DNA from 3 places in the Streptomyces sp. NPDC048337 genome. Region 1 is predicted to be linked to each of the others. Evidence: riboswitches for the same ligand, from Rfam matches in the RefSeq annotation. Region 1 holds a riboswitch; each other region holds the start of a gene.
The links. Region 1 has a riboswitch for thiamine pyrophosphate ahead of ACGFYU_RS27110 (thiamine ABC transporter substrate binding subunit). Riboswitches for the same ligand answer to the same signal wherever they lie in the genome.
Positions count from the first base shown of each region.

Region 2: it holds a riboswitch for thiamine pyrophosphate, as region 1 does, so the genes downstream of both, thiO (glycine oxidase ThiO) here and ACGFYU_RS27110 (thiamine ABC transporter substrate binding subunit) in region 1, are expected to answer to the same signal.
Region 3: it holds a riboswitch for thiamine pyrophosphate, as region 1 does, so the genes downstream of both, thiC (phosphomethylpyrimidine synthase ThiC) here and ACGFYU_RS27110 (thiamine ABC transporter substrate binding subunit) in region 1, are expected to answer to the same signal.

Region 1 covers NZ_JBICYR010000019.1:92,556-102,402, reverse strand. Annotated here, with positions in the region: gene ACGFYU_RS27150 (TetR/AcrR family transcriptional regulator) at 1-223, shown strand, start outside; gene ACGFYU_RS27145 (M23 family metallopeptidase) at 177-722, opposite strand; gene rpsB (30S ribosomal protein S2) at 973-1,851, shown strand; gene tsf (translation elongation factor Ts) at 1,987-2,823, shown strand; gene pyrH (UMP kinase) at 2,987-3,766, shown strand; gene frr (ribosome recycling factor) at 3,851-4,408, shown strand; gene ACGFYU_RS27120 (phosphatidate cytidylyltransferase) at 4,408-5,484, shown strand; gene rlmN (23S rRNA (adenine(2503)-C(2))-methyltransferase RlmN) at 5,578-6,690, shown strand; TPP riboswitch at 6,711-6,821, shown strand; gene ACGFYU_RS27110 (thiamine ABC transporter substrate binding subunit) at 6,912-8,006, shown strand; gene ACGFYU_RS27105 (ABC transporter permease) at 8,102-9,718, shown strand; gene ACGFYU_RS27100 (ABC transporter ATP-binding protein) at 9,718-9,847, shown strand, end outside.
Region 2 covers NZ_JBICYR010000009.1:143,171-153,017, forward strand. Annotated here, with positions in the region: gene ACGFYU_RS17505 (DUF3040 domain-containing protein) at 200-601, shown strand; gene ACGFYU_RS17510 (DUF4126 domain-containing protein) at 684-1,310, shown strand; gene ACGFYU_RS17515 (phytoene desaturase family protein) at 1,342-2,760, shown strand; gene ACGFYU_RS17520 (hypothetical protein) at 2,788-3,696, opposite strand; gene metF (methylenetetrahydrofolate reductase [NAD(P)H]) at 3,741-4,655, opposite strand; gene thiE (thiamine phosphate synthase) at 4,770-5,408, opposite strand; gene ACGFYU_RS17535 (Rv2175c family DNA-binding protein) at 5,485-5,850, opposite strand; gene ACGFYU_RS17540 (NAD(P)/FAD-dependent oxidoreductase) at 5,954-7,171, opposite strand; TPP riboswitch at 7,258-7,370, shown strand; gene thiO (glycine oxidase ThiO) at 7,368-8,552, shown strand; gene thiS (sulfur carrier protein ThiS) at 8,549-8,797, shown strand; gene ACGFYU_RS17555 (thiazole synthase) at 8,803-9,597, shown strand.
Region 3 covers NZ_JBICYR010000007.1:148,836-158,682, forward strand. Annotated here, with positions in the region: gene ACGFYU_RS14395 (cupin domain-containing protein) at 2-319, shown strand; gene ACGFYU_RS14400 (DUF5326 family protein) at 480-707, shown strand; gene ACGFYU_RS14405 (IclR family transcriptional regulator) at 998-1,735, shown strand; gene ACGFYU_RS14410 (SsgA family sporulation/cell division regulator) at 1,833-2,282, shown strand; gene ACGFYU_RS14415 (YibE/F family protein) at 2,463-3,842, opposite strand; TPP riboswitch at 3,915-4,058, shown strand; gene thiC (phosphomethylpyrimidine synthase ThiC) at 4,053-5,840, shown strand; gene ACGFYU_RS14425 (hypothetical protein) at 5,893-6,711, opposite strand; gene ACGFYU_RS14430 (metallophosphoesterase) at 6,861-8,051, opposite strand; gene ACGFYU_RS14435 (LacI family DNA-binding transcriptional regulator) at 8,284-9,399, opposite strand; gene hisC (histidinol-phosphate transaminase) at 9,761-9,847, shown strand, end outside.

The DNA of each region.
Region 1 (9,847 bases):
CGCCGGGGCGCGGGAGAAGATCCGCGCCGCCCACGGGGGGCTGGTGGCGATGATCGTCGAGGCGTTGGCCGCCCTTGGGCAGCCGGAGCCCCGGCTTTCGGCGATGTTGCTGCAGGGCGTGGTCGACGCGGCCGTACGGCGGATCGAGCTCGGAGCTGCCGAGGTTCCCGAGGTCGTCACGGAGACCGCCGTCGCCATGGCCCTGCGGGGCGTCCGGGGCTGAGGCCCCCGGGGCTCCGCCCCGGACCCCGCGCCTCAAACGCCGGCGGGCTGGGCGATGGCAGCAGCCGGGGAGTCGGGCGGGGGAGGAGGGTGAGGGGGTTGAGGTACACCTCGCCCGCCAGGAGGCCCCAGTGGAGGCACGGGGTCGGGCAGTGGGAGCCCGGCGTCAGGGTCGCGACCGCCTGGCCCGCCGTGACCTCCTCGCCCTCCGAGACCAGGGGGCGGACCGGCTCGTAGGTCGTGCGCAGGCCGTTCGGGAGGGTGAGGGAGAGGACCCCGCGGCCCGCGACCTGCCCGGCGTAGTGCACCCGCCCCGGACCGACCGCGCGGAGCTCCGCGCCCACCGGCGCGGACAGGTCCACACCGCGGTGGCCGGCCGCGTACGGGGTCGGGGGCGGGTCCCACCAGCGGGTCACCGTCAGGGGCGGCGGCAGCGGGCGGACCCCGGGGAGGGCCGCCTGGGCCAGAGCCAGCAGCAGGCTGAGCAGCAGTGTCGTCATGGGGCACAGCCTCCCCGCAGGCGCCGGGATCGCGGGCGGGCCTGTGGACGGCCCGGCGCATGGGGACAACGCCGTCACCCGGCATACCGCCGGGTCCCGTACACTTCTTGTGGCGATCCGGGTCACCGGGTCGACTTCGCACGCCCCGGCACCAGCCCGAAAGGGCCAGGTGACAGCGTCTCTCGGTCCCTCATGGGGGCAGGGCGCGGTGGGGCGTCAGGAACCAAACCGAGAAACCAAGGAGATGGCCATGGCCGTCGTCACGATGCGGGAGCTGCTGGAAAGCGGCGTCCACTTCGGTCACCAGACCCGCCGCTGGAACCCGAAGATGAAGCGCTTCATCTTCACGGAGCGCAACGGCATCTACATCATCGACCTGCTCCAGTCGCTGTCGTACATCGACCGCGCCTACGAGTTCGTGAAGGAGACCGTCGCCCACGGCGGTTCCATCATGTTCGTCGGTACCAAGAAGCAGGCCCAGGAGGCCATCGCCGAGCAGGCGACCCGCGTTGGCATGCCGTACGTCAACCAGCGCTGGCTGGGTGGCATGCTCACCAACTTCTCCACCGTCTACAAGCGCCTCCAGCGTCTGAAGGAGCTTGAGGCGATCGACTTCGAGGACGTCGCCGCCTCGGGTCTCACCAAGAAGGAGCTCCTGGTCCTCTCCCGCGAGAAGGCCAAGCTGGAGAAGACCCTCGGTGGTATCCGCGAGATGTCGAAGGTCCCCAGCGCCGTCTGGATCGTCGACACCAAGAAGGAGCACATCGCCGTCGGTGAGGCGCGCAAGCTCCACATCCCGGTCGTCGCGATCCTCGACACCAACTGCGACCCCGACGAGGTCGACTACAAGATCCCGGGCAACGACGACGCGATCCGCTCCGTCACCCTGCTCACCCGCGTGATCGCCGACGCCGTCGCCGAGGGCCTCATCGCCCGTTCCGGTGCCGCGACCGGTGACTCGAAGCCGGGCGAGAAGGCCGCCGCCGAGCCGCTCGCCGAGTGGGAGCGCGACCTGCTCGAGGGCGACAAGAAGGCCGACGACGCCGCTGAGGCCGCTCCGGCCGAGGCCGCCGCCGAGGCCCCGGCCGCCGAGGCCGAGGCCCCGGCCGCCGACGCCGAGCAGGCCTGACCCACTGAGAGCGCCCGGCGTTCACGCGCCGGGCACTCGCAGCACGGACGATGACGGCGGGGGAGCCGCGCCACAAGCGCGGCGCCTCCGCCGTTCACCCGTAGATCTACGACTTCGAGAGAGAATCACAGACTCATGGCGAACTACACCGCCGCTGACGTCAAGAAGCTCCGCGAGCTCACCGGCGCCGGCATGCTGGACTGCAAGAACGCGCTCGTGGACGCCGACGGCGACGTCGACAAGGCCCAGGAGGCCCTCCGCATCAAGGGTCAGAAGGGCGTCGCCAAGCGCGAGGGCCGTTCTGCCGAGAACGGCGCGGTCGTCTCCCTCATCGCCGACGACAACACCTCCGGTGTCATCGTCGAGCTGAAGTGCGAGACCGACTTCGTCGCCAAGGGCGAGAAGTTCCTGGCCGTCGCCAACCAGCTGGCCGCGCACGTCGCCGCGACCTCCCCGGCCGACATCGAGGCGCTGCTCGCGTCCGAGATCGAGCCCGGCAAGACCGTCACGGCCTTCGTGGACGAGGCGAACGCCAACCTCGGCGAGAAGATCGTCCTGGACCGCTTCGCGCAGTTCACCGGCGGTTACGTGACCGCGTACATGCACCGCACGATGCCCGACCTGCCGTTCCAGATCGGCGTCCTGGTCGAGCTCGACAAGGAGAACGCCGAGGTCGCCCGCGGCGTGGCGCAGCACATCGCCGCGTTCGCCCCGCAGTGGCTGTCCGCCGAGGACGTCCCGGCCGAGAAGGTCGAGTCCGAGCGTCGCATCGCCGAAGAGGTCACCCGCGCGGAGGGCAAGCCCGAGGCTGCCATCGCGAAGATCGTCGAGGGTCGCGTCAACGGCTTCTTCAAGGACGCCACGCTGCTCGGCCAGGCCTACGCCCTGGACAACAAGAAGTCCGTCCAGAAGGTTCTGGACGAGGCCGGTGTCACCCTGAAGCGCTTCACCCGCATCAAGGTCGGCATCTGAGTCCGTCCGTACGCGACGGACACCCGGACCCCGGTAGGGTCTGAGGCAGTCGTCCGCGCTCGCGCAGGACGACCGCAGATCTGACGAGGAGGCCATTGCCGCAGAGGGAACCGCAAGGACCCACCGGCAATGGCCTTCTTCGTATGTGCACGAGGAGATCTCCATGAATCAGGGCGTGGACCCCCACACCGCTTCCGACGACAAGAGCGACCAGGACAAGAAGGGCCGCCGCTTCATGCTGAAGCTGTCGGGCGAGGCCTTCTCGGGTGGCAGAGGACTGGGCGTCGACCCCGACGTCGTGCACGCCATCGCGCGCGAGATCGCCGCCGTGGTCCGTGACGGCGCGGAGATCGCCGTCGTGATCGGCGGCGGAAACTTCTTCCGCGGCGCCGAACTCCAGCAGCGCGGCATGGACCGGGCCCGCTCCGACTACATGGGCATGCTCGGCACGGTCATGAACTGCCTCGCCCTCCAGGACTTCCTGGAGAAGGAGGGCATCGACTCCCGCGTGCAGACCGCCATCACCATGGGCCAGGTCGCGGAGCCGTACATCCCGCTGCGCGCAGTGCGCCACCTGGAGAAGGGCCGCGTCGTCATCTTCGGCGCCGGCATGGGCATGCCGTACTTCTCCACCGACACCACGGCCGCCCAGCGCGCCCTGGAGATCGACGCCGAGGCCCTGCTCATGGGCAAGAACGGTGTCGACGGGGTCTACGACTCCGACCCCAAGAAGAACCCCGACGCGGTGAAGTTCGACGCACTGGAGTACGGCGAGGTCCTCTCCCGGGACCTCAAGGTCGCCGACGCGACGGCGATCACGCTGTGCCGCGACAACAAGCTGCCGATCCTCGTCTTCGAACTGCTCGCCGAGGGCAATATCGCGCGCGCCGTCAAGGGTGAGAAGATCGGCACGCTTGTCAGCGACCAGGGAACCCGGGCCTGAGCTGTCCGCCGCCGGGCCGGGCCCTGCCGGGCCCGCCCGTCCCGCCCGCCTGAACCATCCAATCAAGACATGCAGGAGCACGTGGTGATCGAAGAAATCCTCCTCGAGGCCGAGGAGAAGATGGAGAAGGCCGTCGTCGTCGCCAAGGAGGACTTCGCCGCGATTCGCACCGGCCGTGCGCACCCGGCGATGTTCAACAAGATCGTGGCGGACTACTACGGCGCCATCACGCCCATCAACCAGCTCGCCTCCTTCTCGGTGCCCGAGCCGCGCATGGCGATCGTGACCCCGTTCGACAAGAGCGCGCTGCGCAACATCGAGCAGGCCATCCGCGACTCCGACCTCGGTGTCAACCCGAGCAACGACGGCAACATCATCCGGGTGACCTTCCCCGAGCTGACGCAGGACCGCCGCAAGGAGTACATCAAGGTCGCCAAGAACAAGGCCGAGGACTCCAAGGTCTCGATCCGCTCCGTGCGCCGCAAGGCGAAGGACGCCCTCGACAAGCTCGTCAAGGACAAGGAAGCCGGCGAGGACGAGGTGCGCCGCGCGGAGAAGGAGCTCGACGACACCACCGCGAAGTACGTCGCGCAGGTGGACGAGCTCCTCAAGCACAAGGAAGCCGAGCTCCTCGAAGTCTGATGAACGACTCTTCCTGGCAGCCGGAGCCGGTTCCGGCGGGTCCCGCATACGATGCGCAGGTGGGCCCGCACACTCGGCCCATGCCCATCGTGCCCGATGCCGCCGGCCGTGACTTCGACGACCGGGAAGCACGCGATCGGGGGGCCGCACCGGACAGCGGCCCCCTCTTCCGCGACGAGACGCCGCCGCAGGAGCCCATGCCCAGCCCCCCGCCCCCGCCCTCGCAGGTACCGCAGGACGCCTCGCCCCCGCCGCAGAAGAAGCGCGCCGGGCGGGACCTGCGTGCCGCCATAGGGGTCGGCGTCGGCCTCGGCGCGGTGATCTTCGCTTCGCTGTTCATCGTCAAGGCGGTCTTCGTCGGCGTCATCGTCGTCGCGGTCGTCGTGGGCCTGTGGGAGCTCACCTCCCGGCTCCAGGAGAAGAAGGGCATCAAGGCCCCGCTGGTACCGCTCGCGGTCGGTGGCGCGGCCATGGTCATCGCCGGGTACGTCCGGGGAGCCGAGGGTGCCTGGGTCGCCATGGCCCTGACCGCGCTGGCGGTCCTGGTCTGGCGGATGACCGAACCGCCCGAGGACTACCTCAAGGACGTCACGGCGGGCGTCTTCGCGGCCTTCTACGTGCCGTTCCTGGCCACTTTCGTCGCGATGCTGCTCACCGCCGACGACGGGCCCCAGCGCGTGGTCACCTTCCTGCTGCTGACCGTGGTCAGCGACACCGGGGCCTACGCGGTCGGCTGGCGCTTCGGCAAGACCAAGCTCGCGCCCCGCATCAGCCCCGGCAAGACCCGCGAGGGGCTCTTCGGCGCGGTGGCCTTCGCCATGGCGGCCGGCGCGCTGTGCATGGAGTTCCTGATCGACGACGGCTCCTGGTGGCAGGGCTTGCTGCTGGGGCTGGCGGTCGCGGTCAGCGCCACCCTGGGCGACCTCGGCGAGTCGATGATCAAGCGTGACCTGGGCATCAAGGACATGGGCACCCTGCTCCCCGGCCACGGCGGCATCATGGACCGCCTGGACTCCCTGCTGCCGACGGCCCCGGTGGTCTGGCTGCTGCTGGCGGCCTTCGTCGGCACCGGCTGACCTGCGAAAAGGGGTCGCAACACGCCGGGCGGTTACTCTTGAAAGGCGCGCTGCTTCTGCGGCGCGCCTTTCGTCTTACAAGGAGTACCTGCCATGGCCCGCCCCGTTCCGGGAGAGCTCACCTTCGTCGCCCCTCGCGGGGCCAAGAAGCCGCCCCGGCACCTCGCCGACATGACCCCGGCCGAGCGCCGCGAGGCGGTCGCCGCGATCGGTGAGAAGCCGTTCCGGGCCAAGCAGCTCTCCCAGCACTACTTCGCCCGGTACGCGCACGACCCGGCCGAGTGGACCGACATCCCGGCGGGCTCCCGCGAGAAGCTCCAGCAGGAGCTGCTGCCGGAGCTGATGAACGTCGTCCGGCACATCAGCTGCGATGACGACACCACCCGCAAGACCCTGTGGAAGCTGCACGACGGCACGCTCGTCGAGTCCGTGCTGATGCGCTACCCCGACCGGGTCACCATGTGCATCTCCTCGCAGGCCGGCTGCGGCATGAACTGTCCGTTCTGCGCCACCGGCCAGGCAGGCCTGGACCGCAACCTGTCCACCGCCGAGATCGTGCACCAGATCGTCGACGGCATGCGCGCCCTGCGCGACGGCGAGGTCCCCGGCGGCCCGGCCCGCCTGTCGAACATCGTCTTCATGGGCATGGGCGAGCCGCTGGCCAACTACAACCGCGTGGTCGGCGCCATCCGCCGCCTCACCGACCCGGAGCCCGACGGCCTGGGCCTGTCGCAGCGCGGCATCACGGTCTCCACCGTCGGCCTGGTCCCGGCCATGCTGCGCTTCGCCGACGAGGGCTTCAAGTGCCGCCTCGCCGTCTCGCTGCACGCGCCCGACGACGAGCTGCGCGACACCCTGGTCCCCGTGAACACCCGCTGGAAGGTCCGCGAGGTCCTCGACGCGGCGTGGGAGTACGCCGAGAAGTCCGGCCGCCGGATCTCGATCGAGTACGCGCTGATCCGCGACATCAACGACCAGGCCTGGCGCGGCGACCTCCTGGGCAGGCTGCTCAAGGGCAAGCGCGTCCACGTCAACCTGATCCCGCTGAACCCGACGCCGGGCTCCAAGTGGACCGCCTCGCGGCCCGAGGACGAACGCGCCTTCGTGGAGGCCATCGCCCGGCACGGCGTGCCCGTGACCGTACGGGACACCCGCGGCCAGGAGATCGACGGCGCCTGCGGCCAGCTGGCGGCGAGCGAGCGGTAGGCTGGCCCGCGTACATCTGCATATTCCGACAGGGGAGCGCCACAGCGCTGAGAGTGCGGTAACCGTCAGGCCGCAGACCCTCTGAACCTTGCCCAGGTCATTCTGGGTAGGAAGTTCGGTCATCACCTCAAGCTGTTGCGCCCTGCCCCGGGCGCCCCGCTCGACAGAGCGCCCGGGGCAGGGCCGCGTCTTCTCCTGGTCACCCCAGGAGGAATGTTTACGTGAGCACCAAGAAGATCGTGGGGGCGGCGCTGGCCGCCGCCCTCGGCGTCACCACACTGGCCGCGTGCGGCGACGGCGGCAAGGACAAGACCGCGGGCGCGAGCGAAGCCCCGAAGTCCAAGACCGTCACCCTCGTCTCCCACGACTCCTTCAACGTGACCGAGGCGGTCCTCAAGGAGTTCGAGCAGCAGAGCGGCTACACCGTCAAGGTGCTGAAGTCCGGGGACGCGGGCGCCGCCCTGAACCAGGAGATCCTCACCAAGGGCTCCCCGCGCGGCGACGTCTTCTTCGGTGTGGACAACACCCTCCTCTCGCGCGCCCTCGACAACGGAATCTTCACGCCGTACGAGGCCAAGGGCCTGGCCGGGGTGAAGCCCGAGTACGTGCTCGACAAGGAGCACCGGGTCACCCCGATCGACTCCGGCGACATCTGCGTCAACTACGACAAGGCGTACTTCGCCGACAAGAAGATCGCCCCGCCGCAGACGCTGGACGACCTGGTCAAGCCGGAGTACAAGAACCTGCTGGTCACCGAGAACGCCGCGACCTCCTCGCCCGGCCTCGGCTTCCTGCTCGCCTCCGTCGGCAAGTACGGCGAGGACGGCTGGAAGGACTACTGGAGCAAGCTCAAGGCCAACGGCGTCGAGGTCGTCGACGGCTGGGAGCAGGCCTACAACGAGCGCTTCTCCGGCTCCGCGGGCGGCAAGAAGGCCAAGGGCGACCGCCCGCTGGTCGTCTCCTACGCCTCCAGCCCGCCGGTCGAGGTGCTCTACGCCGACCCGCAGCCGGCCGAGGCCCCGACGGGCGTCGCCACCGGCACCTGCTTCCGCCAGATCGAGTTCGCCGGTCTGCTGAAGGGCGCGAAGAACGAGGAGGGCGGCAAGGCCCTGATCGACTTCCTGATCGGCAAGAAGTTCCAGGAGGACATGCCGCTCCAGATGTTCGTGAACCCCGTGACGAAGGACGCTGCCCTGCCGGAGCTGTTCACGAAGCACGGCGTGGTGGTCGAGAAGCCCGAGAACGTGGCTCCGGAGACCATCGCCAAGAACCGTGAGCAGTGGGTCAAGGCATGGACCTCGCTCGTCGTGAAGTAGGCGGTACGCAGGAGTCGGGCGCGGCGTCGGGGGGCGCCGCGCCGGACCCCGGCCCCCGCGAGGGCGTCCGGGCGACGGCCGTGCGGCTCGCCCTGATGGCCGTGCCCCTGGCCTTCTTCGGGCTGTTCTTCGCCTACCCCGTCACGGCGATCGTCGGGCGGGGACTCAAGACCGACGCCGGCTGGCAGTTCGGCCGGATCGGCGAGGTGATCACCCGGCCCGACATCGCCGACGTGCTGTGGTTCACCACCTGGCAGGCGCTCGCCTCCACCGCGCTCACGCTGCTGATCGCACTCCCCGGCGCGTACGTGTTCGCGCGCTTCGAGTTCCCCGGCAAACAACTGCTGCGGGCCCTGGTGACCGTTCCCTTCGTGCTGCCGACCGTGGTGGTCGGCAGCGCCTTCCTCGCGCTGGTCGGCCGGGGCGGGCTGCTGGACGAACTGTGGGGCGTCCGGCTCGACACCACCGTGTGGGCGATCCTGCTCGCGCACGTCTTCTTCAACTACGCCGTCGTCGTACGGACCGTCGGCGGGCTCTGGGCGCAGCTGGACCCGCGCCAGGAGGAAGCCGCCCGGGTACTGGGCGCGGGCCGGTTCGCCGCCTGGCGGCGGGTGACGCTGCCCGCGCTGGGCCCGGCGGTGGCAGCCGCCTCGCTGATGGTGTTCCTGTTCACCTTCAGCTCCTTCGGCGTCGTGCAGATCCTCGGCGGACCCTCGTACGCCACCCTGGAGGTGGAGGTCTACCGGCAGACCGCGCAGCTCCTGGACCTGCCCACGGCCGCCGTGCTGACGATGGTGCAGTTCGCCGCGGTGATGCTGATCCTCGGCGTGCACGCCTGGACCGTGCGCAAGCGGGAGACCGCGCTGCGGCTGGTGGACCCTGGGCGGACCGCGCACCGGCCGCGCGGGACCGGGCAGTGGCTGCTGCTCGCGGGCGTGCTCCTGACGGTGGCCCTGCTCGTCGTGGCGCCGCTGGGCGTCCTGGTGGAGCGGTCCTTCGACGCGCCCGGCGGGTACGGCCTCGGCTTCTACCGGGCGTTGCAGGACGCGGGCGCCGGTGGCGGAACGTTCCTGGTGCCGCCGCTGGAGGCGATCTGGAACTCCCTGGGGTACGCCGCCACCGCCACCGCCATCGCCCTGGTCATCGGCGGGCTCGCGGCCGCGGCGCTGACCCGGCGCGGAGGCCGCTTCGTACGGGGCTTCGACGCGCTGCTGATGCTCCCGCTGGGCGTCTCCGCGGTGACCGTGGGCTTCGGCTTCCTGATCACCCTGGACAAGCCGCCGCTGGACCTGCGGACTTCGTGGATCCTGGTGCCGCTCGCCCAGGCACTGGTGGGCGTGCCTTTCGTCGTACGGACCATGCTGCCGGTGCTGCGTGCCGTGGACGCGCGGCTTCGGGAGGCCGCCGCCGTGCTCGGCGCCTCCCCGCTGCGGGCCTGGCGGGAGGTGGACCTGCCGCTGGTGCGGCGGGCGCTGCTGATCGCGGCCGGGTTCGCCTTCGCGGTCTCGCTGGGGGAGTTCGGCGCGACCGTGTTCATCGCGCGGCCGGACCGGCCGACGCTGCCGGTGGCCGTGGCGCGGCTGCTGGGGCGGGCCGGTGAGCTGAACTACGGGCAGGCGATGGCCCTGAGCACGATCCTGATGCTGGTGTGCGCGGTGTCCCTGCTGGTGCTGGAGCGACTGCGACCCGACAAGACCTCCGGAGAATTCTGATGACACTGCTTCAACTGGAAGGGGTGTCGGTCCGCTTCGGTGAACGAGCCGTTGGGTACGCCCTGGATCGCGTGGACCTCGCGGTCGCCGAGCACGAGATCGTGTGCGTGCTGGGGCCGAGCGGAAGCG
Region 2 (9,847 bases), on a different contig from region 1:
GGCAGTGACCGGCATGGTGAACGGGCCAGTGGGGAATAAGCGCCTCAGTGACCGCTCCCGCGGCGGTACGGTTCTGCGCAGTGGTTTTGCTTTTTGGAACGTGGCGTAGAGGGCGGGTATCACGGGGGCGATTCCCCGCCTATCCTGAAGGGGACCCCTGGTCGCTACCCCCCGCGACCGACGGATGAGGAGGACTCCCGTGCCGCTCTCGGAGCACGAGCAGCGAATGCTCGAGCAGATGGAGCGAGCGCTGTACGCCGAAGACCCCAAGTTCGCGACAGCGCTTGAGGGAAGCGGACTGCGTACGTACACCCGGCGACGGGTCTACCAGGCAGTCGCAGGCATTGTGGTGGGTATCGCGCTCCTCATGACCGGTGTGATCATTCCGAACGTGCTCTGGATCAGCGTGGTGGGGTTCCTCGTCATGCTGGGCTGCACGGTCCTCGTGGTCACCGGTTGGCGCAAAGCACCCAAGCCCGGCGAGCAGCCCGCCTCCGGAAGTGCAGGTGGTTCGGCCCGTGGCCAGAACCGGCAGCGTCGGTCGATGATGACCCGCATCGAGGAACGGTGGCAGCGCCGCCGTGACGAACAGGGGCAGTAGCAGCCCCCGACATCGTGAGTGAGGGGACGGCCGCTTCCGCGCGGCCGTCCCCTCACTGCTCTGCGTACGGCATGATGATCCAATGAGTGTGCTCCCTCTGGTCTTCACCAGCGGCTGGGCCAGTGGGATCAACGCTTACGCCGTGGTCCTCCTGCTCGGCATCTTCGGCCGGACCGGCCTGACCGACGAGGTCCCCGCGTCCCTGCAGCGCACCGACGTGCTGATCGTCGCAGCGGTCCTGTTCCTCTGCGAGGCCGTCGCCGACAAGGTCCCGTACGTGGACTCGATATGGGACACCGTCCACACCGTGATCCGCCCCGTGTCCGGTGCGGTGATCGGCGCGCTGCTGGCCGGGCAGAGCGGCTCGCTCTCCGACATCGCGGCCGGCGCGATCGGCGGCTCCACCGCCCTGGCCAGTCATTTCGTCAAGGCCGGCACCCGGATGGCGGTCAACACCTCACCCGAGCCGTTCACCAACGTCGCGATGAGCATCGCCGAGGACCTCGGCGTGGGCGGGATCATAACGTTCGCGATGTTCAACCCCGAGGCCGCCGCGATCATCGCGGCCGTCCTGCTCGCCGCCGGGCTCGCCCTGCTGATCTTCCTCTGGAGCCGGATCCGCCGCTTCCTGCGCCGCCGCGCCCAGCGCCGCGAGGAGAAGCGCCTCGCCTCCGAAGCTCGCGCGCACACCACCGCACCGCCCCCCTGACCGCAGGGGGTACCTCGATAGGCTCAGCCGCATGGCACGAATTGCGGTGATCGGCGCCGGCATGGGCGCGATGGCGACGGCGGCCCGGCTGGCCGTGGCGGGGCACCAGGTGACGGTGTACGAGCGCGGGGCGACGTACGGGGGCGCGGTCGGCCGGTACGAGCGCGACGGATTCGCCTTCGACACCGGGCCGGGGCTGCTGCACCTGCCCGCCGTCTACCGCGACCTGTTCGTGAAGACCGGCAAGCGGTCCCTGGAGGACTGCGTCGACATGGTCCAGGTGGACCCGGCCGTCCGGCACGTACTCCCCCACCACGGCATCGACGTCACCCTCCCCGGCGCCTCGCGCGGCGGTGCCGCCGCCGCCCTCGACACCGCCTTCGGCGAGGGCGCGGGCGAGCGCTGGAACGGCGTACTGGGCCGGGCCCGTGACGCCTGGGACGCCACCCGCCGCCCGCTGCTGGAGGAACCGCTGCGGCCCGAACGGCAGCAGCTCGGCGATGACCCGTACCCGGCCCTGCGCAAGAGCGGCCTGCTGCGCCGCCGCCCGCCGACCCTCGCCGAGGTCGCCGCCCGGGAGCTCGGAGGCGGGCTCGGGGAGCTGCTGACCGGCCTGGTGCGCTCGTACGGGGTCGACCCCGGCGGGGCGCCCGGCTCGGCCGCCGTACTGCCGTACATGGAGCAGACCTTCGGCACCTGGTACGTGCGCGGCGGGATGCGGGCGCTGGCCACCGCCGTGTACGAGCGCTGCCGGGAGCGGGGGGTGGAGTTCGTCTTCGGGGCGGAGGTCCGGGAGGTCCGCACCACGGAAGGCCGGGCCTCCGGTCTGCTGCTCGCCGACGGTACCGAGCCGGCCGCCGACCACGTCGTCTGCGGGATCGACCCGCGGCGGCTGCCGGCCTCCTCGCTGCCCTGGCCGCCGGACGCGGTCCCCGCCCGCGGGGCGGGGGTGCCCAGCCGGATGACGCTCTTCCTCGCCCTGCGCGGCTCCCGCCCGGCCGGGGCCGCCCACCGCACCCTCGTGCACTCCCCCGGGCCGCAGATCACCGTGCTGCGCCCGGACGACGCCGCCACGCGGCCCGATGCCGAGCACGAGGCGGTGACGGTGAGCGCGGTGTGCGGCCCGCAGCAGGCCCCGGCGGCCGAGGAGCTGCTGGAGCTCGCCGGACAGGCCGTGCCCGGGCTGCGGGAGCGGCTGCTGTGGCACGAGGTGCGCACCCCGGCCGACGTCGAGGCGGCGACGGGCGCGCTGGGCGGCGCGGTGCCCCCGCCGGCCCTGGCGGGTGCCGGGGGCCGGCTGCTGTACCCCGCCAACACCACCGCCGTGCCCGGCCTGTACCTGGCGGGCGGCTGGGCGCACCCCGGCGGCGGGCTGCCGCACGCCGGGATGACCGGGGCGCTGGTGGCCGGACTGATCGTGGAGGGCGCGGAGTTCCGCGGCTCGCAGTGACGAGGGCTAGTGGCTAGTGGCTAGTGGCTAGTAGCGGTACTGCCCGTACTCGCCCTGCTGCGGGTACGGGTACTGCGGCGGGGCCTCGGCCTGCCCTTCCTCCGGGTAGGGCCGCCCGTATTCGTCGGTGGACCGCTGCTGCGGGACCCAGACCCCGCCGGGCGGGGTGTCCATGGAGTACTGCTCCTGGCCCTGCCCCGCCCCGTAGCCGGCGTACGGGGTGTAGTCGTACGGCTGGGGCGGGATCGAGCCGCCCGTGCCGATGTACGGGTCGGAGTAGGCGGCGTAGACCTGCTGCTGCCCGCCCGTCGGATAGCCGGCGGAGTAGTCGTACCCGCCCGTGCCCGCCTGGTACGACGGGTCGTAGTACGCGGCGTACTGGTGGGCGTCCTGCTCGGCCGTGGTGAACGGCGAGGCGAAGGCCGCCGTCTGGCCGGGGTCGGGGACCTGCGGGGTGGCGAAGCTCTGGATCCCGTAGGACCCGGTCTCCTCGGGCACCGGCTCCGGGCGGTAGACCTCCTCGGCCGCTCCGGCCGCGTCCCGCGAGCCGTACGGGGACTCGTACGCCGAGTCGGAGCCGGCCTCGGACTCCGACTCGTACTCGAGCGCGGTGACCTCCAGCGCCGGCTCCGGGCGCGGACCGCCCGACCGGCGGCGCCGGGACTGCCGCACGGGCTCGCCGCCGCGGCGCAGCGCCCAGCCGGCCACGAAGCCCTTGCGGAAGGAGAGCGTCACCAGGGTCTGGCCCAGGGCGAACGCGGCCGCGCCGGCGCCGATGACCGGCACCGACGGCAGGACCACCCCGGCGACCACCCCGAGGAAGCCGGTGAAAGCCAGCAGGCGCCAGCGCAGCCGGGCCTTGTACTGCATCAGGACCTCGGCAAGCAACCACAGCGCGACGAAGCCGAACGCGATGTAGAGGACCGTCATACCCATGCATGGCCCCTCTCGGTACGGCCGCCGCCCACGGGTCCGGCCGGTCAGGCCCGCTGGTGCAGGCCCAGGTTCTCGTAGATCTCGAGAGTCGCCGTGGAATTGTTCAGCGTGATGAAGTGCAGCCCCGGGACACCCTCGGACAGCAGCCGCGCGCAGAACTCCGTGGCGAACTCGATGCCAATGGAGCGTACAGCGGCCGGGTCGTCCTTGACCGCGAGCATGCGCTCTTTCACGTCCGCGGGGAAGATTGCGTTGCTGAGTTGGGGCAGCCGGTCGAGCTGCTTGATCGCCACAACAGGCATGACCTCGGGGATGATCGGGGTCTCGCAGCCCGCCCTTTCGACGCTGTCGCGCAGCCGCAGATAATTCTCGGGATCGAAGAACATCTGGGTGATGGCGTAGTCGGCGCCCGCGCGGCACTTGTCCACGAAGTGCCGGATGTCCGTGTCCCAGTCCGTCGAACGCGGGTGCATCTCGGGGAAGGCCGCGACGCCCACGCAGAAGTCGCCGGACTCCTTCACGAGGCGCACCAGGTCGGCGGCGTAGTGCACGCCCTCCGGGTGCGGCACCCACTCGCCCATGGGGTTGCCCGGCGGGTCTCCGCGCACGACGAGCATGTTCCGGATGCCCGCGTCGGCGAACTGCCCGATGACGTTGCGCAGCTCGGCGACCGAGTGGTCCACGGCGGTGAGGTGCGCGACGGGGGTCAGCGTGGTGTCCGCGGCGATCTGCTGGGTGGCGCGGACGGTGCCGCCCCGGGTGGAGCCGCCGGCTCCGTACGTGACGGAGACGAAGCTCGGGGACACCGCTTCGATCCGGCGGAGCGCGTTCCAGAGGTTGCGCTCGCCCTTCTCGGTCTTCGGGGCCCAGAACTCGAAGGAGTACGAGCGCCCGGACGCGAGGAGGTCGCGGACCGTGTGTGCGCGGTCCGTCCAGGTGGAAGAGGTGCCATGGGCCATACGGGCAGGTTAGACGGGGCCAGGCGGGCGTCGAAGCGGTGTCCATGTTTTGGACACGTTTTTGGACAAACGCGCCGGTGGACGCGCGTGTCGTCGTGCGTCCCTCCAGTCCCTCTAGCCGAGGCGGGCGCGGACCCGCTTGGCCAGGTCCGCGGCGGCCGCGCCGGGGTCGGTGGCCTCGGTGAGGGCGCGGACGACCACCACGCGGGTGGCTCCGGCGTCCAGCACCTCGTCCAGGTTGGTGGCGTCGATGCCGCCGATGGCGAACCAGGGCCGGTCCTGCTCCAGGGAGGCCGCGTAGCGGACCAGCCCGAGGCCGGGGGCGTAGCGGCCGGGCTTGGTGGGGGTGGGCCAGCAGGGGCCGGTGCAGAAGTAGTCCACGCCGGGCTCGGCGACGGCCGCGTCGACCTCGGCCTCCGCGTGGCAGGAGCGGCCGATCAGCACCTGCTCGCCCAGGATGGCGCGGGCGGCGGGGACGGGGATGTCGCCCTGGCCCAGGTGCAGCACGTCGGAGCCGATGGCGTGGGCGACGTCGGCGCGGTCGTTCACGGCGAGGAGCTTGCCGTGGCGGCGTGCGGCCTCGGCGAAGACCTGGAGGTGTTCGAGCTCCTCGCCGGCCTCCATGCCCTTGTCGCGGAGCTGGACGATGTCCACGCCGCCGGCCAGCACCGCGTCGAGGAACTCGGGGAGGTCACCCTGCTTCTTGCGGGCGTCCGTGCACAGGTAGAGCCGGGCGTCGGACAGCTGCTGCATGGGTGTACCCCCGTGGTGGAGGCGGTGTACGGACCCCGCGGGCCCGTACACCGCGGTGGAGCGGATGCGGATCAGGTCAGAGGGCGAGCGCCTGGGCGCGGCGCTTGACCTCCGTGCCGCGATTCTCGCTCAGCGCCTGGGCGGGGGTGCCGGGCAGGGTCGGGTCGGCCGTGAAGAGCCACTCCAGGATCTCCTCGTCGGTGAAGCCGTCGTCGCGCAGCACGGTCAGCAGGCCGACGAGTCCCTTGACGACCTTGTCGCCGTCGATGAAGGGGGCCGGCACCTGCAGGGTGCGGTTCTCGCCCCTGCGAACGGCGATCAGCTGCCCTTCCTTGACCATCTGGCGGACCCGGGTCACCTCGATGTCGAGCATCTCCGCGATGTCGGGGAGGTGGAGCCAGGCGGGGACAAGGGCATCGATCTTTGCGTCAATCTCGGTCACGGGCACAAGCCTGCCACCTCGGCTGCGCCGCCGGTACCCGAGCCGCCCCGTCCGGGTCACCCGGCCTCCCCCGGGCCCGCACCCGGGGGGATCCGGGCGGCCGTCAGGCCGAGGGCGCCGACTTCAGCGGGACCGCCGGGTCGGCGACCTTCGACGGGTCCACGGGCACGCCCGTCTCGATGAGCCTGCGGCCCTGCGCCACGTCGCGCGGGCGGCCCACGGCCAGGACGGCGACCAGGGCGCCGTCGCGCAGCCAGCACACCGACCAGGTGCGCTCGGCCGGGTCCCCGCGCCAGAGCAGGGTGTCGGCCCCGCCGTGGTGGCCGGCGTACTGGACGAAGCGCCCGAACTGGTCGGACCAGAAGTACGGCACCGGGTCGTAGACCTTGACCGGCTCGCCGGCCAGGATGTTCGCGGCGACCGCGCGGGGCCCCTGGAGCGCGTTGTCCCAGTGGTGCACGAGCAGCCGCTTGCCGTACCGACCGGACGGGAAGGAGGCGCAGTCGCCGACCGCGTACACCCCGGGCAGCGAGGTGCGCAGGTACTCGTCGGCGACGACCGCCCCGTCGGGGCCCAGCTCCACGCCGGTCCCGGCCAGCCATCCGGTGGCGGGGCGGGCACCGATGCCGACCACCACGGCGCCGGCGGGCAGGGTCCGCCCGTCGGCGAGCAGGACCCGGCCCTCCTCGATCCCCGCGACCTTCGCGCCGGTGATCAGCTCGGCGCCGGCCTCCGCGTACCAGCCCGCCATGGGCTCGGCGACCTCGGCGGGCATCGCCCCGGCGAGGACCCGGTCCGCGGCCTCGACCACGGTCACCTCGCAGCCCGCCTCGCGGGCCGCGGTGGCGAACTCCGCGCCGATCCAGCCCGCCCCGACGACCACCGTCGACGGCGCCTCGGCCAGGACCGGGCGCAGCCGCGCCGCGTCGTCCAGGGTGCGCAGCAGGTGCACGCCGGGGACGCCGGCGGTGCCGGGCAGGGTCAGCGGTTCGGCGCCGGTGGCCAGTACGAGGATCCCGTACGGGACCGAGCCCGCCTCGGTGTCCAGTTCGCGGTCGGCGGCCCGCAGTCCGGTGACCTCCAACCCGAGCCTGAGCTCGATGCCGAGCCCCTCGAAGTCCACGTCGAAGGCGGAGTCCTCGGCCTTGCCGAGCAGCACCGCCTTGGAGAGCGGGGGCCGGTCGTAGGGCTGGTGGGGTTCGGCGCCGAGCAGGGTCACCGGGCCGGTGAACCCCTGCTCCCGCAGGGCGACCGCGGTCTGCACCCCGGCCATTCCGGCGCCGACGATGACGACGCCGTTCTCGGTCTGTTCCTTCTGCATGATCATCCGCACAGCCTAATCATCTGACGACCCGTCAGGAAGAGGTGCCCCTTACCCGCCGTCCACGGCGGGGTTAGTCTGGCCACCGTACCTATCGCGGGAGTCCGGGCGCACCGGGCTGAGAGGGAGGCTGGCCGGCCTCCGACCGTACGAACCTGATCCGGGTCATGCCGGCGAAGGGAGGGGCTGGACGCCCATGCACTCATCCCGTAAGGGATCCGGACGAAACGGATCCGACGTCCTCGTCATCGGGGGCGGCATCATCGGCCTGGTCACGGCCTGGCAGGCGGCGCGGCGGGGCCTGCGCACCGTGCTCGCCGACCCGGCGCCCGGCGGCGGAGCCGCCCAGGTCGCGGCCGGCATGCTGGCCCCCGTCACCGAGCTGCACTACGGCGAGGAGTCCCTGCTGGGCCTGGGCCTCGCCTCCGCCGAGCGCTACCCACAGTTCGCCGCCGAGCTCGCCGACGCGACCGGCGGCACCGACATCGGCTACCGCGCCTGCGGCACCCTCGCCGTCGCCCTCGACGCCGACGACCGGCTCCACCTGCGGGAGCTGCACGCCCTCCAGCGCCGCTGCGGCCTGGAGTCCGAGTGGCTCACCGGCCGCGAGTGCCGCCGCCTGGAGCCGATGCTGGCCCCGGGCGTCCGCGGCGGCCTGCGCGTGGATGGCGACCACCAGGTCGACCCGCGCCGGCTCGCGGCCGCCCTGCTCGCCGCGTGCGAGGGGGCCGGGGTGACCATCCACCGGACGGCCGCGGAACGACTGCTCGTCACCGCCGACCGGGCGGCCGGAGCCGTCCTCGACGACGGTACGGAGCTGCGCGCGGACCAGGTGGTCCTGGCGGCGGGCTCGCTCAGCGGCCGGCTGGCGGGCGTACCGCCGGAGGTCGTGGCCCCCGTACGGCCCGTCAAGGGGCAGGTGCTGCGGCTCACCGTGCCCGCCGCGTACGCGCCGTTCCTGTCGCGGACGGTACGGGCGGTCGTGCGCGGCAGCCACGTCTACCTGGTGCCGCGCGAGAACGGCGAACTCGTCGTCGGCGCCACCAGCGAGGAGCTCGGCTGGGACACCACGGTCACCGCGGGCGGGGTCTACGAACTCCTGCGCGACGCCCACGAGCTGGTACCCGGCATCACCGAACTCCCCCTCACCGAAACCCGGGCGGGACTGCGGCCCGGCTCCCCCGACAACGCCCCCCTGCTGGGCCCGACCGACCTGCCGGGCCTTCACCTGGCCACCGGGCACTACCGCAACGGGGTGCTGCTGACCCCGCTCACCGGCGAGGTCATGGCGGAGCTGCTGACCACCGGCGAACTGCCGGACATCGCACGCCCCTTCACCCCCCGCCGCTTCTCCGCCGCACGACAGGAGTCGTTCGCATGACCCTCCTCTCCTCCGACTCCGGATCCGACCCGGTCTCCATCCCGGTCTCCATCTCGGTCAACGGCGAGCCGCGCGAGGTCGCGGCCGGCACCACCCTCGACGCGGTGGTCGCCACCCTCACCACGGCCCCCTCGGGCGTGGCCGCGGCGCTCAACGAGACCGTGGTCCCGCGCGGGCAGTGGCCGGCCACCCCGGTGGGCGAGGGCGACCGGGTCGAGATCCTCACCGCGGTCCAGGGAGGCTGATCGGCATGGCGGACGACCTCTTCACCCTCGGCGACCGGACCTTCTCCTCCCGCCTGATCATGGGCACGGGCGGCGCCCCGAGCCTGGACACCCTGGAACGGGCCCTCGTCACCTCCGGCACCGAACTCACCACGGTGGCGATGCGCCGCCTGGACCCGACGGTCCAGGGCTCGGTCCTGTCCGTCCTGTCCAAGCTGGGCATCGCCGTCCTCCCGAACACGGCGGGCTGCTTCACGGCGGGCGAGGCCGTCCTCACGGCCCGGCTGGCCCGGGAGGCGCTCGGCACCGACTGGATCAAGCTGGAGGTGGTCGCCGACGAGCGGACCCTCCTGCCCGACGGCGTGGAGTTGCTGGACGCCGCCGAGATCCTGGTCGACGAGGGCTTCACGGTGCTCCCGTACACGAACGACGACCCGGTGCTCGCGCGCAAGCTGGAGGACGTCGGGTGCGCGGCCATCATGCCGCTCGGCTCACCGATCGGCTCCGGCATGGGCATCCGCAACCCGCACAACTTCGAGCTGATCGTGGAGCGGGCCGGGGTCCCGGTGATCCTGGACGCCGGGGCCGGCACGGCCTCGGACGCCGCCCTGGCCATGGAACTGGGCTGCGCGGCGGTGATGCTGGCCTCGGCGGTGACCCGCGCCCAGGAACCGGTCCTGATGGCGGCCGCGATGCGCGACGCCGTCACGGCGGGCCGCCTCGCCTTCCGCGCGGGCCGCATCCCCCAACGCCGCTTCGCCCACGCCTCGTCCCCGACGGACGGCCGCGCGACGCTGGACCCGGAGCGGCCGGCGTTCTGAGGGGGTGGGGCCCCGCCGCCGGCCGGGGCCTTCGCCCCCTCTCACCGCCGCTGCGGTGCGGGGGCTGCCCACCCGCCCCCCTCGGCAGCGAGACCGAGACGCGTCCAGTCGGCGAGCGGGGGTCGGCCCCATCGACATTTCCCTCAACCAAGCCGACCCGCTGGTCGGCGGCTTCGGGATTCGGGACCCAGCCACCCGGCATCAGGGAGGGTTTGGGGGCTTCCCGTCAGTCTCATCGTCTCTCCGGTCC
Region 3 (9,847 bases), on a different contig from region 1:
GATGAAAGCCTTCCGGCTTGACGAGCTCGAAGCGGAGCGGGCCGCCAATGAGGGCGCCTATCTGCAGTTCCTGCGAGAGCGGAACATGTCGGTGGGGCTGTACGCGCTCGACGCCGGCCAGAGCGATCCCCAGCAGCCGCACCGCCAGGACGAGGTGTACTTCGTCGTGAGCGGCCGGGCCTCGATCACGGTCGGGGAGGAGACGACCACGGTGGCGCGGGGCAGCGTGGTCTACGTACCGGCGGGGGTGCCGCACAGGTTCCACCACATCAGCGAGGACCTGCGGGTGCTGGTGGTGTTCTCCCCGCCGGAGGGCTGAGCGGCCCGGCCGGCTGAGGGTCGGTCCCCTGATCCCCCTAGGGGGTGGATCAGGGGACTCCGGGGGCTCGCGGGTCCCCGTCCGAGACCGCGGACTCCTAGCATCGAGAGCAGGAAGTCACAGAGCTGACGACGACGATGACCAGGAAGAGGTCGAGGACATGGACGGCATCCGAGAGATATTCGCGGGCATGCCCTGGTGGGTGAAGTGGGTGGCCGTTCCGCTGCTGGCACTGTTCGTCTTCGGCGGTGTGATCACCAGCATCCTGGGCGCCCTGATCGGGTTCGTCTTCAAGGTGCTGCTCTTCGTCGGACTCGTCGGCGGCCTGATCTTCGTCGTGAAGAAGGTGGCCGGCGGGGCTTCGAAGTCCTCCTCCGGTGAGTGGTAGAGGATTCGGACCGGGTGGTTCCGTGATTGGGCCAGGCGGGGGAACGTGACGCCCGAAACCGCTCACAGCCCGGGAATCGGCGGATAGAGTGGCAATCTGTGCCGTTCCCTGGGCACCGAAAGTCGGTTTCGGACCGCTCTGACCCGCGGTCACGCACACCAGCCGCCGAACACGACCCCCAGGAGCGACGGCACACGCGGGGGCGGCCCCCGCAGGGCGGGCCCCGCAAGGTCTGCCGCCACGCCTGGGGGTGAGCTTTGTCATCGGTTCACAACGCCGGTGTGCCGACTCTGATCGGATCGGTGCAGCGGGCGCTGAGGCTGCTCGAAGCCGTGGGGTCCCATAGCGAGGGAGCCCCGGCGAAACAGCTGGCACGAGAGGCCGGGCTCCCGCTCCCCACCGCGTACCACCTGCTGCGCACTCTGACGCACGAGGGCTATCTGCGTCGGGAGAGCGGAGTGTTCGTGCTGGGTGACGCAGCCGGTCGGCTCGCCGGCGGAGGACTCCAGCAGAAACGTCGCAGCATGATTCTCGACTCTCTCGCGCACTTCCGCGACGCGGTCGGGGCCCCCGTCTACTTCGCGGTCTACCGCGAGGGTGAGATCGAGGTCGTGGGCGTCTCGGACACCCCGGCCAACCCGGCCTGCGAGGAGTGGGCCGACTTCCGCGAGACCGGTCACGCGCACGCCATCGGGCAGTGCCTGCTGGGCCAGCTCGACGAGAAGGCGCGCAGGGAATACTACGACCGTCATCCGGTCGAGGCCATCACCCCTTATACCGTGCGGGACATGCGGGCCCTGGAGCAGCGGATCGGATCCCTCGAGCGGATGCAGCCAGTAACCGAACGCCAGGAATATGCCCTTGGCACAGTCTGCGCCGCCATCCCCATCACCGCAGGTGATACCGCCGCAACCATGGCGATTTCTCTTCCCGCGCACCAGGAAGACCGATTGCTGTATGCGGTCGATCGGCTACGGAGTGAAGTAGGCGCGCTGTTGAGCACCCTCTCGTTCTCTATCAGTATCTGAAAACTCACTCCTTGTGATCTGCTAGCGCTTCCACCACTCTTGTCAAGAGGGCCTTGGGGGATCATTCCTGGCCACTTCCACTACAGCGGGGTAGGCAATGCGCGAGTCGGTACAGGCAGAGGTCATGATGAGCTTCCTCGTTTCCGAGGAGCTCTCGTTCCGGATTCCGGTGGAACTCCGGTACGACGCTCGTGACCCCTACGCAGTCCGCCTGACCTTCCACCTTCCCGGAGACGCGCCCGTGACCTGGGCGTTCGGCCGGGAACTCCTCCTCGACGGCATCAACAAGCCGTGCGGTGACGGCGATGTGCACATCGCCCCCACCGATCCCGAGGAACTGTCCGATGTCCACATCCGTCTCCAGGTCGGTGGCGACCGGGCCCTGTTCCGCGCCAGTGCGGCTCCGCTCGTCGCGTTCCTCGACCGGACCGACCGGCTCGTTCCGCTCGGCCAGGAGCGCAACCTCGGCGACTTCGAGGAGAACCTCGACGAGGCGCTCGGCAAGATCCTGGCCGAATCCCGGCAGAACGAGCAGAACGCGGGCTGAAGTACCGCGACACCACAGCACCACAGCACCACAGCACCACAGCACCGCAGCACCACCGCACCACGGACGACCGGCTCAGCGTGCCGACGCGCTGAGCGCCACGTCCCGCCCCCTCACGGGCCGGCACCGCGCACGATCTGACCAGCAGCGCCCCGCCGTCCCCACCCTTCGGAACGTCCTTCAGCGCTTGCGCCGCCGGCCCCGGCCGCCGCGGACCGGTCCCGAGGCCGGAGCTGCGGCCGGGGATCCCGGCCGGTCGGCGGACACGACCAGCGCGGCCAGCGCCGTCGTCACCGGAACCGAGGCGACCAGCCCGATCGAGCCCACGAGCGTCCGTACGATCTCCTCCGCCACCAGCTCGCTGTTGGCCACGGAACCCATGCTGCTGTTCGCGATCGAGAACAGCAGAAGCAGGGGCAGTGCCGCACCCGCGTAGGCCAGTACCAGCGTGTTGACCACCGACGCGATGTGGTCGCGGCCGATCCGGATGGCCGCCCTGTAGAGCCCGCGCGGCCCCATCGAGGGGTCGGCCTGGTGGAGTTCCCAGACCGCCGACGTCTGGGTGACCGTCACATCGTCGAGCACGCCCAGCGAACCGATGATCACACCCGCGAGCAGCAAACCGCTCATGTCGATGTCCGGGTACAGCCCGTGGATCAGCCCGGTGTTGTCGTCAGTGTTGCCGCTGAGGAAAGCCCAGCCGATGAACAGCGAGCCCAGCAGCCCGATCAGCAGCAGCGAGACGAGCGTGCCGAGGACGGCGACCGAGGTGCGGGCGGTCAGGCCGTGGCACATGTACAGGGCGATGAGCATGATGGCGCTCGCGCCGATGACCGCCACGACCAGCGGGTTCGAACCCTGCAGGATGGCCGGGAGGATGAAGAGCGTCAGTACGCCGAAGCTGACGACCAGTGCGATCAGTGCGAACAGCCCCCGCATCCGGCCGACGACGACGACCGCGACGGCGAAGATGCCGGCCAGGAGCGCCATCGGGAACTTGCGGTTCACGTCGATCACCGAGTACTGGAGGTCCCGGGGGGCGTCCGGCGCGTACGCGACCACCACCTCCTGGTCCTTCGCCAACTGCCGTGGCGCGCCGGGTTGGACGATCTCCACGAAGGTGCGGCCCTTGTCCGGTCCGGTGCCGACCTTGACGGTGGCCTTCTTGCACTCGCCGGTCTGCGCGGCCAGGGCCTCGCGCCCCTCGGGAGTGGACGTGTCGCCGGTGGGCGGTACCTGCGAGACGTTCACAGATTTGCAATCGACACGTTCCAGCGAGACGACCGTCCCCTGCTGTGTCTGCCGGTCGAAGCCGACCCCCGTGCGCTCGTGGGCGGGGGCGCCGCCCGGCCAGAGCACCGCCATGCCGATGAAGACGGCGGCGGCGAAGGGGATCAGTACGGCCGCGATGACCTTGCGCAGGTGCTTCGAGACGGGGGCCGCCGGGCCATGGCCGTGTCCGTGTCCGTGCGCGTGGCTGTGCCCGTGACCTGGGTGCTCGTGGCCTGTGTGGCCGGTGTGGTCATCGGGCTCGGTGGGGGGCTGCGGCGAGGGCGTCACCGGCAGATCATCGCAAGAGTTGAGGGGGCCCACTGTTCAGCACGCCATAGATGACGCTAGCGTGGGGGCACCTTTGCACAACGCGGGAGCTCGGAGCACCGGGCTGAGAGGGCGCTGATCACCGTACGCGCAAGTAATGCGTACGGGAAGAGGCTGCGTCGACCGCCGAACCTGTTACCGGGTAATGCCGGCGTAGGGAGATCAGGTCTCATGACCATTCAGGACGCACGCACGCCTGCCGTCAGCCAGAACGCCGACGGCCAGACCGAGCGCCAGCCGGGCTGGCACAAGGGGTACGTGGCGGGCTCCCGCCCCGACATCCGGGTGCCGGTCCGCCAGGTCCACCTCACCAACGGCAAGGACGTCACGCTCTACGACACGTCCGGGCCGTACACCGACCCCCAGATCGAGACCGACGTCCGCCGTGGCCTCGCGCCGCTGCGCGAGAACTGGATCATCGGTCGCGGCGACACCGAGGAGTACGCGGGCCGTCCCGTGCGCCCCGAGGACGACGGGATCAAGCACACCTCGCCGCGCGGTGGGCTCAAGAACCTCGACGCGGTCTTCCCGGGCCGTCCCCGCCAGCCCCGCCGGGGCCGTGGCGGCGCCGCCGTCACGCAGCTCGCGTACGCCCGCCGGGGCGAGATCACCCCGGAGATGGAGTACGTCGCGATCCGCGAGAACGTCTCCCCCGAGGTCGTCCGCGAGGAGATCGCCGCGGGCCGCGCGGTGCTCCCGGCGAACGTGAACCACCCGGAGATCGAGCCGATGATCATCGGCAAGAAGTTCCTGGTGAAGGTCAACGCCAACATCGGCAACTCCGCCGTCACCTCCTCCATCGAGGAGGAGGTGGAGAAGATGACCTGGGCGACCCGCTGGGGCGCGGACACGGTCATGGACCTCTCCACCGGCCGCAACATCCACACCACCCGTGAGTGGGTGCTGCGCAACTCCCCCGTCCCGATCGGCACCGTCCCGCTCTACCAGGCGCTGGAGAAGGTCGACGGCAAGGCCGAGGACCTGACCTGGGAGATCTACAAGGACACGGTCATCGAGCAGGCCGAGCAGGGCGTCGACTACATGACGGTCCACGCCGGCGTGCTGCTGCCGTACGTCCCGCTCACCGCCCGCCGCAAGACCGGCATCGTCTCGCGCGGCGGGTCGATCATGGCCGCGTGGTGCCTCGCGCACCACAAGGAGAACTTCCTCTACACGAACTTCGAGGAGCTCTGCGAGATCCTGGCGACGTACGACGTCACGTACTCGCTGGGTGACGGCCTGCGCCCCGGCTCCATCGCGGACGCCAACGACGCGGCTCAGTTCGCCGAGCTCAAGACGCTGGGCGAGCTGAACACGATCGCCAAGCGCCACAACGTCCAGACCATGATCGAGGGCCCGGGCCACGTCCCGATGCACAAGATCAAGGAGAACATCGACCTCCAGCAGGAGATCTGCGAGGAGGCGCCGTTCTACACGCTCGGACCGCTCACCACGGACGTCGCTCCCGCGTACGACCACATCACCTCGGGCATCGGCGCCGCGATGATCGCCTGGTGGGGCACCGCGATGCTCTGCTACGTCACGCCCAAGGAGCACCTGGGCCTGCCGAACAAGGACGACGTCAAGACCGGCGTCATCACGTACAAGATCTCGGCGCACGCCGCGGACCTGGCCAAGGGGCACCCCGGCGCCCAGGAGTGGGACGACGCGCTGTCGGACGCGCGGTTCGAGTTCCGCTGGGAGGACCAGTTCAACCTGGCCCTCGACCCGGACACGGCCCGTGAGTTCCACGACGAGACCCTGCCCGCCGAGCCGGCCAAGACCGCGCACTTCTGCTCCATGTGCGGTCCGAAGTTCTGCTCGATGAAGATCTCGCAGGACATCCGCCGTGAGCACGGCGGTGACCTGAAGGCCGAGGAGATCCAGGCGGGCATGGCGGAGAAGTCCGCCGAGTTCGCCGCCTCCGGCAACCGCGTCTACCTGCCGCTGGCCGACTGACGCACGGAGTACGACAGCCGGTCGGACCCGGCGGACCGCCGTTCCCGGTCCGTCAGTCCGGCCGGTGTTCCGGGCCGCCGAAGTCCGGGCTCGTGAAGTCCGGCGGCGTGTAGCCGGGCCGGGGTCCGGAGGGGGATCCCGGGCTGGTGAAATCCGGTGGGGTGTACCCCAGGTGGGGCATCCGGCCCCCGCGTCCGCGCGGGGGCGGCAGGGCCGGACCCGCGTTCGGATCGGCGAGGGCGTCCCGCAGGAACGGCATGATCCCGCGCTCCAGCAGGGCGTGCCGCCAGGCCTCCCGGGCCTGTGCGACGTCGTCGGGTATCGCCCCGTCCTCGTCCGCGGCCACCACCTCGGTCGCGCTGTTGCGTACGGCCGTCACCAGCAGCCCCACCACCGCGCAGAGCAGGGCGGCCGCGGTGAGCCCGCCGAAGAGCCAGCCCGCCGTCAGCATGGTCTCGGCGAAGGCCGGTTCGGGCTCGATCATCTTCAGGATGTAGCCCACCAGCAGGAAGATCAGCATGGCGGTGCCCGCCAGGACGGGCGCGAGGACCGCGACCACGGCGCTGACTCCGGCGCCGGCGGCGCTGCCCTGACCGCCGTAGCCCTCCACCGCCGCGGTCCCGGGTGTGGACAGGGCCTCGTCGCGCCGCTCCTCGCGGAGCTTCACGTAGCGGTCGTACTCGGTGGCGGCCGCGGCCGTCAGCAGGGCGCTGGCGCCCAGGGCCATGGTGCGCAGTTGTTCGGAGTTCAGTCGTTCGCCGAGGGCGGCGAGTTCCGGCCGTTCGTGTGCGGTGCGCAGCGCCTCGTCGAGGAGCCGGTCGAACTCGGGTCGGTCTTCGGTCAGCAGGTGCGGAGCGCTGGTCATGTGCATCCCCCGATGCTCCGTAGAAGCCGGTTTGCCCGCGTAGACCCGGGCGCCGGCACAAACGGAGGAGAGCCTGCTACGGATAGAGCGATGGTAGAGCGACCACACCACAGGTTGACAGGGGCTTTGCGGAAATACCCCCCTGGTGACAATCCTCAGTCGTTCAACGGAAGTTGCACGACGAGCAGCTTGCCCGCCATCGTGACCCCGCCGTCCATCGCGATGGCGAGCCCGTCCGCGTAGACGTGGGGGCCGTCCACGGCCTCCGGGCCGCGGGCCTCGTCGCCGTCCTCGGTGCCCACTTCGCCGAGCAGGTACGGGATGGGGCTGTGTCCGTGCACGACGCGGCTGCCGCCGTAGGTGCCGAGCAGTTCGCGTACGGCCTGCGGGCCGGTCTCCTCGTCGCGGAAGGCGAACCGCTTGGTGAACTTGCGGAAGAGGTCCCAGGTGATGTCGGCGTCGTTGCGGTTGAGCAGCTCGTGGATGGTGTCGTTGACGTCCTCGATGGAGTCGCCGTAGTCGAGGTACGCCGTGGTGTCGGAGTGGAGCAGCAGGTGGCCCTCCTCCAGGACGGCCGCGTCCAGGCGCGACATCCACTGGAGGTGGACGTCCTGGAGCCGCTCCATGTCGGTGCGCTGACCGCCGTTGAGGAGCCAGGCGGCCTGGAAGGTGGCGGTGCCGGCGCCGGAGGAGACGGGGGTGTCGCCGAACCGCTTGGCGCCGATGAGCAGCAGCTCGTGGTTGCCCATGAGCGCCTTGCAGTAGCCGCCGGCGGCGGCGGCCTCGGCGGAGAGCCGCATGACGAGGTCGATGACGCCGATGCCGTCGGGGCCGCGGTCGGTGAAGTCGCCGAGGAACCAGAGCCGGGCGTTCCCGGCGGACCAGCGGCGCTCCGCGTCGATCAGGCCCTGGGCGTGGAGTTCGGTGACGAGCTCGTCGAGGTAGCCGTGCACGTCGCCGACCACGTAGAGCGGGCCGGGGCCGCCGGGCGCGGGGTCCTGGGGGACGTACTGGACCTGGACGGTGTCGCCGGGGCCGCCCAGGGCGCCGCGCACGATGACGGGCAGGTCGCGCTGGGTCGGGGTGTAGCCGTCGAGGTCGTCCTCGGGCTCGCCGAGGCCGGGCTCGGTCGGCGGCGCCGTACTCGCCAGGGGCGGCGCGTAGCCCGGCTGCGGGGGCACGGCCGGCGCCCCCTCCTCGTAGTACGCGGGGTACTCGCCGTAGACGGGGGCGTCACCGGGAAGCCCGGCGGATACGGAGTGCGGGGCGGGTTCGGTGACCGGAACCCGGAAGTCCCGCAGCGTGTCCGTCCGCATCGCGGGTCCCTGACCGGCCCCCTGAGTCATCGACCCCTCCACCACCGTCGCGCTGCCGTACACCTGCGGACCCTCCTGACCTCCGGGGAGGAGGGTCCGTGATGTCGTGCGCCCATCATAGGAATGCGGCTCGCGCTCTGTGACGCACCAGGGGTGGTGAATCCTGTGCGGAGCCGATCGTTCCTGCCGCTTTCTCCCGATATCGGCGTTGCTGAAATCCTCGGTGGGGCCGACGGCCCCGCCGGTGGGGCGGTGTGGCGCGTCAGTCCTGTGCCGGGGACCGGGGCGGACTGACGGTCGTACGGGGCTGCCTGCGCTGGGACGAGGTGCGGATGATGAGCTCGGTCGGGACCACCTGTTCGACGGGGCGGCCGGTGTCCACGCCCTCGATCGCGTCGATGAGCAGCTGGACCACGGCGGTCCCGATGCGGCGCGGTTTGAGGGAGAGCGTGGTGATGGGCGGTTCGGTGTTGGCGTAGACGGTGGACTCGCTGCAGCACACGAGCAGCAGGTCCTCGGGGACGCGCAGGCCGTAGCGCCGGGCGGCGGCGAGCAGGTCGGTGCCGTTGGGGTCGAAGAGTCCGTAGACGGCGTCGGGCCGGTCGGGGCGGGCGAGGAGCCGGTCTGCGGCGACGGCGCCCGCGCAGGGGTCGTGGGCGGGGTAGGACTCGTAGACGGGGTCCTGGCCGACGCGCTCGCACCAGCTGAGGTAGGCGGTGGTGGAGAGCCGGGTGTAGGTGTCGGTGGTGGTGCCGGTCAGCAGCCCGATGCGGCGGGCGCCGGCGGCCGCGAGGTGGTCGAGGAGGCCCAGTACGGCGGCCTCGTGGTCGTTGTCGACCCAGGCGGTGACGGGGAGGGAGCCCGCGGGGCGGCCGTCGGAGACCACGGGCAGGCCCTGGCGGACCAGTTCGGTGACGACGGGATCGTGGTCGGAGGGGTCGATGACGACGGTGCCGTCGAGGGCGACGTTGGACCACACGTCGTGTCGGGAGGTGGCGGGGAGGATGACGAGGGCGTAGCCGCGGGCGAGCGCGGCGGAGGTGGCGGCTCTGGCCATCTCGGCGAAGTAGGCGAATTCGGTGAAGGTGAAAGGTTCATCCCCGTACGTCGTCACGGTCAGGCCGATGAGGCCCGACTTGCCGGTACGGAGGGTGCGGGCGGCGGCGGACGGGCGGTAGCCCAGCCGGTCGGCGACCTCGCGAACGTGGCGGCGGGTGGCGTCGGGCAGCCGTCCCTTGCCATTGAGCGCGTCGGAGACGGTTGTGATGGAGACGCCCGCCGCGGCGGCCACGTCCCTGATGCCGGCCCGGCCCTGTCGGCCGGCGGCCCGCCGGGTGGTCTCGGTCCGGCTCACCTGATGCTTCCCTGCTGCTGTCATGGCGAGCCGATAGTAGGGCTCGGCGGGGTGGGTGGTCCGTGTGCATATGCACGCGTTGACAGGCACGATTCTGCATGGTTCGCCACCCCCAATGACCTTGGAACCAAAGGAATTTCAGCTCTTGGGGCTGTCTGGACGCTTGTCGGCGGGTACAAGCATGCCAAAGCGGTCTGGTCTCGGACCGATCTCAACTCACCTGCACGAGGGATGCGCGCCACGGCGCAGGCCACCGGCGCGCGCATATATGCGCGCGCTCCCCCGCATTCCAGGCGCCCCCATTCTCGGGAAGGCGGAATCCTCATAAGGTGAGCAGTATTGAGTCGACGGCGACGTCGGACGGGATGGTCGAGGAGGACCTGCGGTGACCGAGAAGAGCCCGAAGCTGCGCGCCGAGCTGGACGGCATTCCCACATACAAGCCCGGCAAGCCGGCGGCCGCGGGCGGGCCC